Linked DNA regions of Syntrophotalea carbinolica DSM 2380. The protein of the gene in region 1 binds, or shares a complex with, the protein of each later gene. Links are inferred from orthologs where the notes say so. Each region holds a gene or a part of one and is shown on either strand. Other genes may lie near its edges.

The links.
Region 2: the proteins of accD (region 1) and accC are in contact, whole or in part, in a solved structure (PDB 8UXZ), measured with the Escherichia coli proteins. The link is inferred for Syntrophotalea carbinolica DSM 2380 from one-to-one orthologs.
Region 3: the proteins of accD (region 1) and accB are in contact, whole or in part, in a solved structure (PDB 8UXZ), measured with the Escherichia coli proteins. The link is inferred for Syntrophotalea carbinolica DSM 2380 from one-to-one orthologs.

Annotation. Positions count from the first base shown.
Region 1 is NC_007498.2:870,155-877,080, forward strand. What follows is about bases 3,957-6,926. They hold accD (acetyl-CoA carboxylase, carboxyltransferase subunit beta), read left to right. Parts: upstream 3,957-5,002; coding sequence 5,003-5,851; downstream 5,852-6,926. Other genes in these bases: PCAR_RS04445 (DEAD/DEAH box helicase), read left to right, coding at 3,957-4,003; PCAR_RS04450 (uracil-DNA glycosylase), read left to right, coding at 4,000-4,674; PCAR_RS04460 (bifunctional folylpolyglutamate synthase/dihydrofolate synthase), read left to right, coding at 5,857-6,926. Outside these bases: trpD (anthranilate phosphoribosyltransferase), read left to right, coding at 1-1,016; indole-3-glycerol phosphate synthase TrpC, read left to right, coding at 1,013-1,813; PCAR_RS04440 (phosphoribosylanthranilate isomerase), read left to right, coding at 1,904-2,524; more of PCAR_RS04445, read left to right, coding at 2,702-3,956.
Region 2 is NC_007498.2:2,477,395-2,480,293, reverse strand. It holds accC (acetyl-CoA carboxylase biotin carboxylase subunit), read left to right. Parts: upstream 1-730; coding sequence 731-2,068; downstream 2,069-2,899. Other genes in the region: PCAR_RS11675 (TolC family protein), read left to right, coding at 2,178-2,899; accB (acetyl-CoA carboxylase biotin carboxyl carrier protein), read left to right, coding at 91-567. UniProt on the Escherichia coli protein: This protein is a component of the acetyl coenzyme A carboxylase complex; first, biotin carboxylase catalyzes the carboxylation of the carrier protein and then the transcarboxylase transfers the carboxyl group to form malonyl-CoA.
Region 3 is NC_007498.2:2,478,466-2,481,168, reverse strand. It holds accB (acetyl-CoA carboxylase biotin carboxyl carrier protein), read left to right. Parts: upstream 1-965; coding sequence 966-1,442; downstream 1,443-2,703. Other genes in the region: accC (acetyl-CoA carboxylase biotin carboxylase subunit), read left to right, coding at 1,606-2,703; PCAR_RS11690 (aminopeptidase P family protein), read left to right, coding at 1-873. UniProt on the Escherichia coli protein: This protein is a component of the acetyl coenzyme A carboxylase complex; first, biotin carboxylase catalyzes the carboxylation of the carrier protein and then the transcarboxylase transfers the carboxyl group to form malonyl-CoA.

The DNA of each region.
Region 1 (6,926 bases):
TAAAAGAATCCGACATGATTGAGGTCATGAACCAGATCATGGGGGGGGAGGCGACTCCGGCGCAAATCGGAGCTTTGATCGTAGCCTTGCGTATGAAGGGGGAAACGGTCGAGGAAATCACCGGAGCCGCTCGGGTCATGCGGGATCATGCCACGCCGGTCAGGGTTGGACGTGTTCTCGATATCGACCGAGAAGAAATCAACCTTGACCAGGAAACCATGGCAGCGGTTCTCGATACCTGTGGTACCGGTGGCAGCGGTACCAAGTCGTTCAATATCTCCACGACTGTAGCCTTCGTTGTGGCCGCTTGCGGCGTCAAGGTTGCGAAACACGGTAACCGTAGCGTGTCTTCGATGTGCGGGAGCGCCGATGTGCTTGAAGCGCTTGGCGTGCATCTCGATATCGGTGTTGATACCGTGGAACGCTGCATCGCCGAAGAGGGCATCGGTTTTCTGTTTGCGCCGGCGTTGCACGGTGCCATGCGCTATGCCATCGGGCCCCGTCGCGAGATAGGTATCCGCACCATTTTCAATATTCTCGGCCCCTTGACCAACCCTGCAGGCGCCGACCGTCAGGTGCTTGGGGTTTATCGGGAAGACCTGGTTGCTACCTTGGCGGATGTTCTTTGCCGGCTTGGTTGCCGTCGAGGGTTCGTGGTGCACGGCATGGATGGTATGGATGAGGTGACCCTTACTGCTCCGACCCGTATAGCCGATATCCGCGAGGGCAGGTATAGCCTGTCGACCATCGCCCCTGAGGATTATGGCCTGCAACGTTGCCGATTGGAGGATCTTGCCGGAGGTGATGCGCGCCACAATGCCGAATTGGTGCGAGGCATCCTTGCCGGCGAAGCGGGGCCGCGTCGCGATATTGTCTTGCTCAACAGTGCCTTCGCCTTGGTGGCGGCGGGCAAGGCGGACAGCATTGAAGACGGCATGCGTGCAGCTGCCCAGGCTATCGACGAACATGCTGCGCTGGCCAAACTCAATGCCCTGATCAGGATGACACAGCCGTGATACTCGATGATATTTTGAAAGTAAAAAAAGATGAGGTTCGATCTGCAAAGCGAGAGCGGCCTTTAGTCGATTTGAAAGCGCGGTCGTCCGATGCGGGTGCCGTACGTCCCTTCACTCAGGCTTTGAAACGTCGCTCTCAAAACGGGACGGCGGTTATTGCCGAGGTGAAAAAAGGATCGCCTTCCAAGGGGCTGATTCGCCCCGACTTTGATCCTCTGGAGATTGCCCGGTGTTACAGCCGTGCCGGTGCGGCGTGCCTTTCGGTGTTAACCGATGAACGTTTTTTCTTCGGCCGACTCGAATACCTTGGCGCTATCCGCGAGGTGGTTGATCTGCCCCTGCTTCGCAAAGAATTTATCATCGATCCTTATCAGGTCTATGAGGCACGGGTTTTTGGCGCAGATGCTGTTTTGCTGATTGCGGCGGCCTTGGAGGATGCGCTTTTAGCTGATCTGGCCGCCCTGGCCGCTGAGCTTCAACTGGATGTCTTGCTGGAAGTGCATGACGAGGAAGAGTTGGAAAGGGCATTGTCGGTCCCGACCCCTATGCTCGGCATAAACAACCGCAATCTCAAAACCTTTCATACCGATCTCGCTGTAACGGAAAGACTTTTGCCGCGAATCCCCGCGGATCGCCTCGTGGTTGCCGAAAGCGGCATTCGTACGCGGGAAGATATCTGTCGCCTTCAGAATGCCGGGGCGGCCGCCTTTTTGATCGGCGAGAGTCTCGTGCGCGAGCAGGACATCGAAGGCAAGTTGTCCACGCTTTTGGGTCGTACGGGTAGGGGCGAGGAATAGTTTTCATCGTATGGCGGAAACGACGCCGAAAAGAACGCGACCGGCGTCGGTTATCGGCTTTGTTTGCCTTGTAGCGAGCATGTTGTGAACATACCGAGAGTTAAAATATGTGGCATAACCAACCTCCAAGACGCTCTGCACGCTGTACGCTGCGGTGCCGATGCCCTTGGTTTTGTCTTTTATGAGCGCAGCTCGCGGTGCGTTACTCCGGATCAGGTCGCGACCATCATCGCCGGACTGCCGCCGCTGGTTACGACTGTCGGTTTGTTTGTCAACCAAGCTTCTGAAGATGTTGGCCGAATCGCCGCTAACTGCGGGCTAGATATCCTGCAGCTGCACGGTGACGAATCCCCTGAGGCCTGCCAGGCCCTGGCTCCCTACAGGGTTATCAAGGCCTTTCGCCTGCGCGATGCCGGTACCTTGGATGCCATGCCTCTTTATCCCGTGTCCGGAGTTTTGCTGGATGCCTGGGTGCCCGATCAATTCGGAGGGACCGGTCATCGCTGTGATTGGGGGCTGGCTTCTCAGGTTGCCCAAAAGCAGCCCACTATTCTTGCGGGGGGGCTTGACCCGGATTGCGTAGCCGATGCCGTTCGAACGGTTCAGCCGTACGCTGTCGATGTGTCGAGCGGGGTGGAGCGCGCTCCCGGCATCAAGGACCCTGACAAAGTCGCTGCATTTATTCATAACGCAAAGTGCGCCGCCGTCTGACAAAAGGTCGATAGCAGGTTGTTTCTGCAGTTTCTGGCAGGCTGGAAATCCGCAACATCCAGTTTTGACCAAACCCGGCTTTAATGCCAAAACGGTACCCTTCGGACGAAAAAGTTTTCGGAGAGGCCCAAGGGGGGCATGATTGTCCCCGGCATAAAGCACATCATAGGATTTTTTATGAAATTTACCGAGCTGAACCTGCCCGCAGAAGTCCAGCGGGGAATCGATGCCATGGGATTTACCGCCCTGACCCCCGTGCAGGAACAATCGATACCGCTGGCGTTAGACAAAAAGGATGTGGCTGCTCAGGCGCAGACCGGTACCGGCAAGACAGCCGCTTTTCTCATTTCCCTGTTTGCTCGGTTGATGAGCGACAAAAAAACGGAAACCCGTGCTCCGCGCGCCCTGATTCTCGCTCCCACGCGCGAGTTGGTGGTTCAGATCTCCAAAGATGCCATGGGGCTTGGACAGTTTTGCGGATTCAAGATCCAACCGATTTTCGGCGGTGTCGATTACGAGAAGCAGCGACAGGCCTTGCACGCGGGGGTCGATATCCTTATCGCCACGCCGGGGCGGCTGATCGATTACGTGAAACAGGGAGCGGTGTCCCTCGGCAGTATTGAAGCCCTGGTCATAGACGAGGCCGATCGCATGTTCGATATGGGATTTATCAGGGATCTTCGTTACATCCTGCGAAAATTGCCGGCTTTCGATCGGCGTCAAACCATGCTGTTTTCAGCTACCTTGTCCCATCGCGTCATGGAGTTGGCTTATGAATTCATGGACCTGGCCGAAAAGATTAAAGTCGCCCCGGAGAATGTAACCGCTGAGCAGATCGAAGAGGTGCTTTACCATGTTTCCCGTCGGGAAAAATTCGCTTTGCTGCTGGGACTGTTGAAAAAAGAACCCGCCAAGTGTGTGATGCTGTTCGTCAATACCAAGCGCGAAGCCGAACACCTTACCGGTCGTTTGCAGGTCAATGGTTTCAAGGCCGCTTTGATTTCCGGCGATATCCCCCAGAAAAAGCGCATGCGTATTCTGGATGAGTTCAAAGAAGGCCGTATTCATTTTTTGGTGGGGACCGATGTCGCGTCACGCGGTATCCATGTCGATGGCGTAACCCATGTCATTAACTACGATCTGCCCCAGGATCGCGAGGATTATGTGCATCGCATCGGTCGTACGGCCCGTGCGGGTGCCGCCGGCAAGGCCATCAGTTTTGCCGATGAGGACCTGGTTTATTATCTGGCCGATATCGAGGATTATATCGGTCATCGAATTCCTTCCGTCTTTCCTGAAGACAGCGATTTCTGCCATACATACAAAGCCTACAAGCCGGTAAAAAAGTCTGCGCGGGGCCGCTCTGCCGCAAAACCCGGCTCTCCTCCGAAGAAGGACGGAGCACCGCGCCGTCGCCGGCCGCGCAGGCGTCCCCGAGGCAAGTCATCCGGAGCGCCGTCCGGAAAAGACAAGTCGTGACACATTATACTCTTGAAAATATAGCCTCGTGCAGGCGTTGTCAGCGTCTGGTCGATTATATTGCAGATTTGCCGCCGGCCAAGGGGCGCCGGCGAAGTGAATACTGGAATCGCCCGGTACCGGGTTTCGGCGACCTGCAGGCGCGTATTTTCCTGGTGGGCCTGGCCCCGGGCGCCCATGGTGCCAATCGTACGGGCAGGCCTTTTACCGGGGACGGTGCCGGTGATTTCATGTACCCTTTGCTGCATGAGGCCGGGTTTGCCAGTCAGGCCGAAGCCGTGAGCTCCGATGATGGTCTTGAGCTGTATGATTTGTATATCAGCAATGCGGTCAAATGTGTACCACCTCAAAACAAGCCTCTGGCCGCTGAATTTCATCTCTGCCGTCCGTTTTTGACCGCAGAGTTGAAGAGGCTGACAAACCTGAAGGTCGTGGTGGCTTTGGGGCGTGCTGCGTTTGACAGTTATATGCGGTTGTGCGTCGAGCAGGGCCATATCCAGCGCATGGCGGAGTTCCCCTTTGCCCACGGGGCCAGTTATCTTCTGCCCCATGGAATATGGGTGGTGGCCTGTTACCATACCAGCCGCTATAATGTGAACACGGGACGTATGACGCAGCGGATGTTTGCCGATTTACTGATTCAGATACGCGAGCTGGCGGAAAACGGTTGAAATCATTTTCCGGCTCTCATAGACTTACCTGCTTTTATCGTGTCAGGGTAACGTCGCATGTCGTGCCAAAGAAGTTTCGGGATGAAACAGGTGAGACCCCGACCGGTATAGATATAATATAGGCTTGCTGCCGGGGCGTCTCTGGTTTCTGTCCAGGAAAGACGCGTTTCGGCACGAGGGGCTCTGGAGGTGGGCTTGCACGGCTTGCGAAACGGGGCTCCACGGAATCGCTGATTCCCTTACCAGGGCAAAATCCCGGTTTCCAGATCATGAGTTTACAGTTTCTTGTTTGAGTATGACGGATGGAAACGAGTGAATGAGGTGAGAGATGGCTTGGTTTAAAAAATCGAAGGCACCCATTGTGCCTGTTGAAAGCAAAAAAGTTAAGATGCCCGAGGGGGTATGGCGTAAATGTCCCCACTGCAATGAAATTATTTATGCCAAGGAAATAGAGCGCAATCTGAACGTATGTCCGAAGTGCGATTATCATTTTCGGATATCGGCGCGTGAGCGTATCGCCCTGGTGTTGGATGAAGGTTCTTTCGTCGAGCGGGATGCCGGCATGAAGTCGGTGGACTTTCTTGAATTCAAGGATGGTAAACGCTATCGCGACCGTATCAGCGCGGCGATTAAGAAAAGCGGATTGAACGATGCGGTGATCTGGGGCGAAGGGGCCATCGAGGCGCAACCGGTTGTCGTTGCCGTTTTCGATTTCTCGTTCATGGGGGGTAGCATGGGCTCGGTGGTCGGCGAAAAGATCACCCGGGCTGTGGAAAAAGCATTGGAAAACCGTTGCCCTTGTCTGGTCTTTTCCTCTTCCGGTGGCGCTCGCATGCAGGAAAGCATAATGTCTCTTATGCAGATGGCCAAGACCAGTGCGGCTCTATCGCGTCTCAAGGAAGCCGGTTTGCCCTATATCTCGATTATGACCGATCCCACCACGGGTGGGGTAACCGCAAGTTTTGCCATGCTGGGCGATGTCAACATGGCCGAACCACGGGCTTTGATCGGTTTTGCCGGGCCGCGGGTTATCGAGCAGACCATTCGTCAGAAGCTCCCCGAAGGATTCCAGCGTTCCGAGTATCTGCTTGAGCACGGCATGATTGACATGATTGTCCGGCGGCCGGAAATGAAGGCACGTCTGTCTCAGATGTTGCGCATCTTTATGAAACAATAAAAATCATGGGTTACCAACAGAGCCTGGCCTATCTGTATGGGTTGCAACGTTTCGGTATCAAGCTTGGTCTGACCAATATTCAAACCCTGTTGGCCCGTTTGGATCATCCCGAACGGGCTATGCGTATCGTGCATGTTGCCGGCACTAACGGCAAAGGCTCCGTATCCGCCGCCACAGCACTGATTTTGCAGACGGCCGGGTATCGCACAGGGCTTTACACTTCTCCACATCTTCACTCATTTACCGAGCGCATACGTATCGATGGTGTGCAGGTCAGCGAACCGGATATGGTGTCGCTGGTCGATGAGGTCCGGGCGGTTGTCGGCTCGCTTCCTGTCACTTTTTTCGAGTTTACAACCGCTATGGCGTTGGTGTATTTCAGGAACCGACACACCGATTTTGCCGTATTGGAAGTCGGCATGGGAGGACGGCTTGATGCCACCAATGCCGTCGAATCGGAAATCTCCGTCGTTACTCCTGTGTGTTGCGATCATGCAGAGCATCTCGGGGCAGACTTGGCCACCATCGCCGGAGAAAAAGCCGGGATCATCAAGCGCCAGGTTCCGGTGGTCATTGCGGAGCAGCACCCGGATGCCCAGCGGGTGCTGCTGACGAAGGCTGCCGAAATGCTCGCGCCGGTATGCCTCTGGGATCGTGATTTCCGCATAATCGATCACGATACCCATTTCGATTTTTTTGCTCCGTCACTGACATTGAAAGGTTTACGGCCGGGGCTGGCTGGTGCGCATCAACGACAGAACCTCGCTGTGGCGCTGGCGGCATGCATGTCGTTACGAAACCGGGGGGTGGCTTTGTCCGAAGAAGCCCTGCGCTACGGGGTCGAAAAGGTGCAGTGGCCGGGCCGACTTGAATGGTGGCGGCAGCAGCGCCGCATTTTGCTCGATGGTGCTCATAATCATGGTGGTGCCGTGGTTTTGGCCCGTTATCTGGCAAGTCTCGATGGTAAAAAGGTTCGCTGGGTGGTGGGGATCAAGGGGCAGCGATGCATTGATGATATTCTGACCCCTTTGTTGCCCCATACGGCTCATCTGTATGCTACCTTGCCGCCTGTTGA
Region 2 (2,899 bases), 1.6 Mb from region 1 along the record:
TGGATGAAGTCATAACGACTGCAGGACCCGGGAGGAACAACCAAAGCTGCAGTTGGTAACTTTTCAATTGGTACAAGGAGATTAGCTCTTATGGATATCAAAGACCTCAGAACCCTGATCAAGATGGTAACCGCCACCGATATCAGTGAATTCGAATGGGAGCAGGGAGAGGAACGCATCGTTATCCGGCGCGGTCAGATCGTTGAGGCCGTTCCCGCCGTTGCTGCTGCACCGGCCATCTCGACTGTGCCTGCGGCTCCTGCGGCAGCCGCTCCTGCGCCTGTTGCCGTTGCGGAAGCCCCTGCCGAGGAAACTACCGAGGACGGGTATGAGACCATTGTATCGCCGATTGTCGGTACCTTTTATCGGTCTCCGTCTCCCGATTCCGAGCCGTATGCCGAAGTCGGCAGCGTTCTGGAAAAGGGGCAGACTCTGTGTATCGTTGAGGCCATGAAGCTCATGAACGAGATCGAGGCCGAGTTTAAATGCCGGATCGTCAAAATTCTCAAGGAAAATGCCCAGGCTGTCGAGTATGGGGATCCGTTGTTTCTGGTTGAGCCCGTTTAAATCGAATGCCTGTTCGTGCTTTACGGGCAAACGTCCACTCCGTTCATGGCCAGACATGCGGTTGTGAGCCCATGTACGGGGCAAAGCGCTATACAGGCGCATTTTAATCAGCCTCTACGTTATCCGCCGCCCGTGGCGGATTGCACCAGGAGACGTTATTCCCATGTTTCATAAGATACTTATTGCCAATCGCGGCGAAATCGCCCTACGCATTATCCGTGCCTGTAAAGAATTGGGCATCAAAACCGTCGCCGTGCATTCCGATGTCGATGGCGAATCTCTGCACGTGAAGCTGGCCGATGAAAGCATCTGCATCGGACCTGCCGCCAGCGGGGACAGCTATCTGAATATCAAAGCGATTATCAGTGCCGCCGAGGTTACCGATGCTGCCGCCATTCATCCCGGTTACGGTTTTCTCGCCGAGAATGCCGAATTTGCCGAGATTTGCGAAGAATGCGGCATTACTTTCATCGGCCCGTCTCCGGAAAACATGCGCCTGATGGGCGACAAGATACGAGCGCGGCAGACCGTTACCAAGGCCGGCGTTCCTATTTTACCCGGTACCACCGAAGGTGTCGGAACCATCGATCAGGCTCGCCAGATCGCCGAAGAAATCGGTTACCCGGTGATCATCAAGGCGACGGCCGGTGGTGGTGGCCGCGGAATGAAAGTCGTCCATTCGCCCGCTTCTTTGGCTAATGCATTTGCCGCGGCACGGTCCGAAGCCCAGGCCGGTTTTGGTAATCCGGAAGTCTATATCGAAAAATTCTGCGAAAATCCGCGCCACGTCGAAGTGCAGATTCTGGCCGACAAACATGGCAACGTCGTCCACCTTGGAGAACGTGACTGCTCCATTCAACGTCGTCATCAAAAGCTCCTTGAAGAGGCTCCTTGCCCGGTTCTGACGGAAGAACAACGCAAGCGCATGGGCGACTGTGCCGTTGCCGCGGCCAAGTCTTGCAATTACTCCAGTGTCGGCACCATGGAGTTTTTGCTCGATGGTAACGGTGATTTTTATTTCATGGAAATGAACACCCGTGTTCAGGTCGAGCATCCGGTTACCGAGATGGTTACCGGTGTCGATATCATCAAGGAGCAGATCCGTTCCGCCGCAGGGTTGCCGCTGGCTTACAAACAATCGGATATCCAGATTAAGGGTCACGCCATCGAGTGTCGTATCAATGCCGAGCATCCTTTCAAGTTCATTCCTTCGCCCGGCAAGATCGACGGTTATCACACCCCCGGCGGGCTCGGCGTGCGGGTCGACAGTGCCGTCTACGATCAATACACGGTACTGCCGCATTACGATTCCATGGTTGCCAAACTGATCGTGCATGCCGATAACCGTGATGAAGCCATCCGGCGCATGGCGCGTGCCCTTGACGAATACATTATCGGCGGGATACGCACCACCATCCAATTGCACAAACGCATCATGCAGAACAAAGAATTCAAGGAAGGGGCCGTCAATACCGGATTTATGGAACGTCTGGTATTCTGATTCACGGTTCGGGAATTTAGACGGATATACTGGCGCGGGCCGGGCGGCAAGCCCGGCCTTCGTCGTTTGGAAGTACTTTCGATAGGGAGCTGATATGAGGTGTATTTACATGGCCTTTGTTCTTGTGTTGCTGGCGGGGTTTCCGGTAGCGGCGCAGCCCCCTGCCGATACCTTCTCGCCATCAGGAGCGTCGGTGCCGACACTGACCTTGAACGATGTCTTGCGGATGGCCCTGGAACGCAACCTCGATTTGCAGGCTCAGCAGTACGATACCCGTGCCGGTGACGCCGAAGTCAGCAAAGCCTACGGTCTCTACGATCCCGTTCTCGATCTTGCCTACGCTGAAGGGGAGAGCCGCCAGCGACTTAACCTGCAATTTTACAGCGCTCAGTCCAGGGAACGTTACCGGCAATTCGATCTTGGACTTACTCAGAAAATTCCCACCGGTGCTGATCTGAGTCTCGAATTTACCAATTTACGCTCCGATCAGGATCCTGCTCCGGGCATGAATCCTTCCTACGAAGGGGAACTTACCTTCAGTTTGGTACAGCCCCTGTTGAGGGGTTTTGGTAGTACCGTCACCGAACAGGATATTCTGTTCGCCGTCAAAGACCGGGATATTTCCATAGAAGATCTGCGCGAAAGCGCCTTTCTGGTGCTGGCCGATTCCCGGGATACTTTTTTCGAGGTGTTACGGTTGCGTGATAACGTACGTTATCGTGAGGCATCCGTGGCCCTGGCCGCCAGTCTGCTCAAGGAAAACCGGGCCAGGGTCAAGGCCGGGGTTTTGCCCCGAGTCGATGAGCTGGAGGCCGAATTCGGCCTTAAACA
Region 3 (2,703 bases), 1.6 Mb from region 1 along the record:
CGGATCGTCCAGCATGGTGGTAAGATTGAGGGGATTGCCGCGTTGCTGGACGAGTGGCGCGTCACCTCTATCGGTTTTAATGCCGATGCCTTGAGCTGTGCTACTCTTGAATCGTTGCGTGCCAAATGTTCGTCTGCTTGCCAGTGGCATCCGTTGCCGGGGACGTTCAGGGGCCTGCGGGGCATCAAAGATGCCGATGAAATTGTCGCCATGAAACAGGCGGCGCGTATTGCCGGCGAGGCTTTCGAGGAAATTAGGCCGCAGATTCGCCCGGGGGCGGTGGAACGTGAATTGGCCCTGGCCCTCGAGTTTGCCATGCGTCGTCGTGGCGCCGAGGAAAAATCCTTTCCGTTTATCGTCGCTTCCGGAGAGCGGGGTGCGCTGCCGCATGGTGTGGCCAGCGACCGGCGTTTGGAGTATGGCGAACTGGTTACTTTCGATTTCGGTGCACGGTGGCAGGGGTATTGTTCCGATGAAACGGTTACCCTTGCCCTGGGGAAGGTATCGCCGCGATTGCGTGAAATTTACGATACGGTTTTTCAGGCTCAGCAATCGGCTTTGAACGCTATCAAACCGGATGTGGCTTTGAAGGATATCGACCAGGTCGCCCGATCCTATATCGACCAATGTGGGTACGGCGAATACTTCGGTCATGGTCTGGGCCACGGCGTCGGACTTGAAGTGCATGAATTCCCCGTTGTTTCACCGCGTTCCGAGGATGTCGCACGAGAAGGTATGGTTTTTACTGTGGAGCCTGGTATTTATGTGCCGGGATTGGGAGGGGTGCGGTTGGAAGAAACCGTGCTTGTTACGGCCGATGGCTACCAACGCCTGACGGCCATCTGCAAAGATTTTCCCTCAATTGTCGTTTGAAATGGATGAAGTCATAACGACTGCAGGACCCGGGAGGAACAACCAAAGCTGCAGTTGGTAACTTTTCAATTGGTACAAGGAGATTAGCTCTTATGGATATCAAAGACCTCAGAACCCTGATCAAGATGGTAACCGCCACCGATATCAGTGAATTCGAATGGGAGCAGGGAGAGGAACGCATCGTTATCCGGCGCGGTCAGATCGTTGAGGCCGTTCCCGCCGTTGCTGCTGCACCGGCCATCTCGACTGTGCCTGCGGCTCCTGCGGCAGCCGCTCCTGCGCCTGTTGCCGTTGCGGAAGCCCCTGCCGAGGAAACTACCGAGGACGGGTATGAGACCATTGTATCGCCGATTGTCGGTACCTTTTATCGGTCTCCGTCTCCCGATTCCGAGCCGTATGCCGAAGTCGGCAGCGTTCTGGAAAAGGGGCAGACTCTGTGTATCGTTGAGGCCATGAAGCTCATGAACGAGATCGAGGCCGAGTTTAAATGCCGGATCGTCAAAATTCTCAAGGAAAATGCCCAGGCTGTCGAGTATGGGGATCCGTTGTTTCTGGTTGAGCCCGTTTAAATCGAATGCCTGTTCGTGCTTTACGGGCAAACGTCCACTCCGTTCATGGCCAGACATGCGGTTGTGAGCCCATGTACGGGGCAAAGCGCTATACAGGCGCATTTTAATCAGCCTCTACGTTATCCGCCGCCCGTGGCGGATTGCACCAGGAGACGTTATTCCCATGTTTCATAAGATACTTATTGCCAATCGCGGCGAAATCGCCCTACGCATTATCCGTGCCTGTAAAGAATTGGGCATCAAAACCGTCGCCGTGCATTCCGATGTCGATGGCGAATCTCTGCACGTGAAGCTGGCCGATGAAAGCATCTGCATCGGACCTGCCGCCAGCGGGGACAGCTATCTGAATATCAAAGCGATTATCAGTGCCGCCGAGGTTACCGATGCTGCCGCCATTCATCCCGGTTACGGTTTTCTCGCCGAGAATGCCGAATTTGCCGAGATTTGCGAAGAATGCGGCATTACTTTCATCGGCCCGTCTCCGGAAAACATGCGCCTGATGGGCGACAAGATACGAGCGCGGCAGACCGTTACCAAGGCCGGCGTTCCTATTTTACCCGGTACCACCGAAGGTGTCGGAACCATCGATCAGGCTCGCCAGATCGCCGAAGAAATCGGTTACCCGGTGATCATCAAGGCGACGGCCGGTGGTGGTGGCCGCGGAATGAAAGTCGTCCATTCGCCCGCTTCTTTGGCTAATGCATTTGCCGCGGCACGGTCCGAAGCCCAGGCCGGTTTTGGTAATCCGGAAGTCTATATCGAAAAATTCTGCGAAAATCCGCGCCACGTCGAAGTGCAGATTCTGGCCGACAAACATGGCAACGTCGTCCACCTTGGAGAACGTGACTGCTCCATTCAACGTCGTCATCAAAAGCTCCTTGAAGAGGCTCCTTGCCCGGTTCTGACGGAAGAACAACGCAAGCGCATGGGCGACTGTGCCGTTGCCGCGGCCAAGTCTTGCAATTACTCCAGTGTCGGCACCATGGAGTTTTTGCTCGATGGTAACGGTGATTTTTATTTCATGGAAATGAACACCCGTGTTCAGGTCGAGCATCCGGTTACCGAGATGGTTACCGGTGTCGATATCATCAAGGAGCAGATCCGTTCCGCCGCAGGGTTGCCGCTGGCTTACAAACAATCGGATATCCAGATTAAGGGTCACGCCATCGAGTGTCGTATCAATGCCGAGCATCCTTTCAAGTTCATTCCTTCGCCCGGCAAGATCGACGGTTATCACACCCCCGGCGGGCTCGGCGTGCGG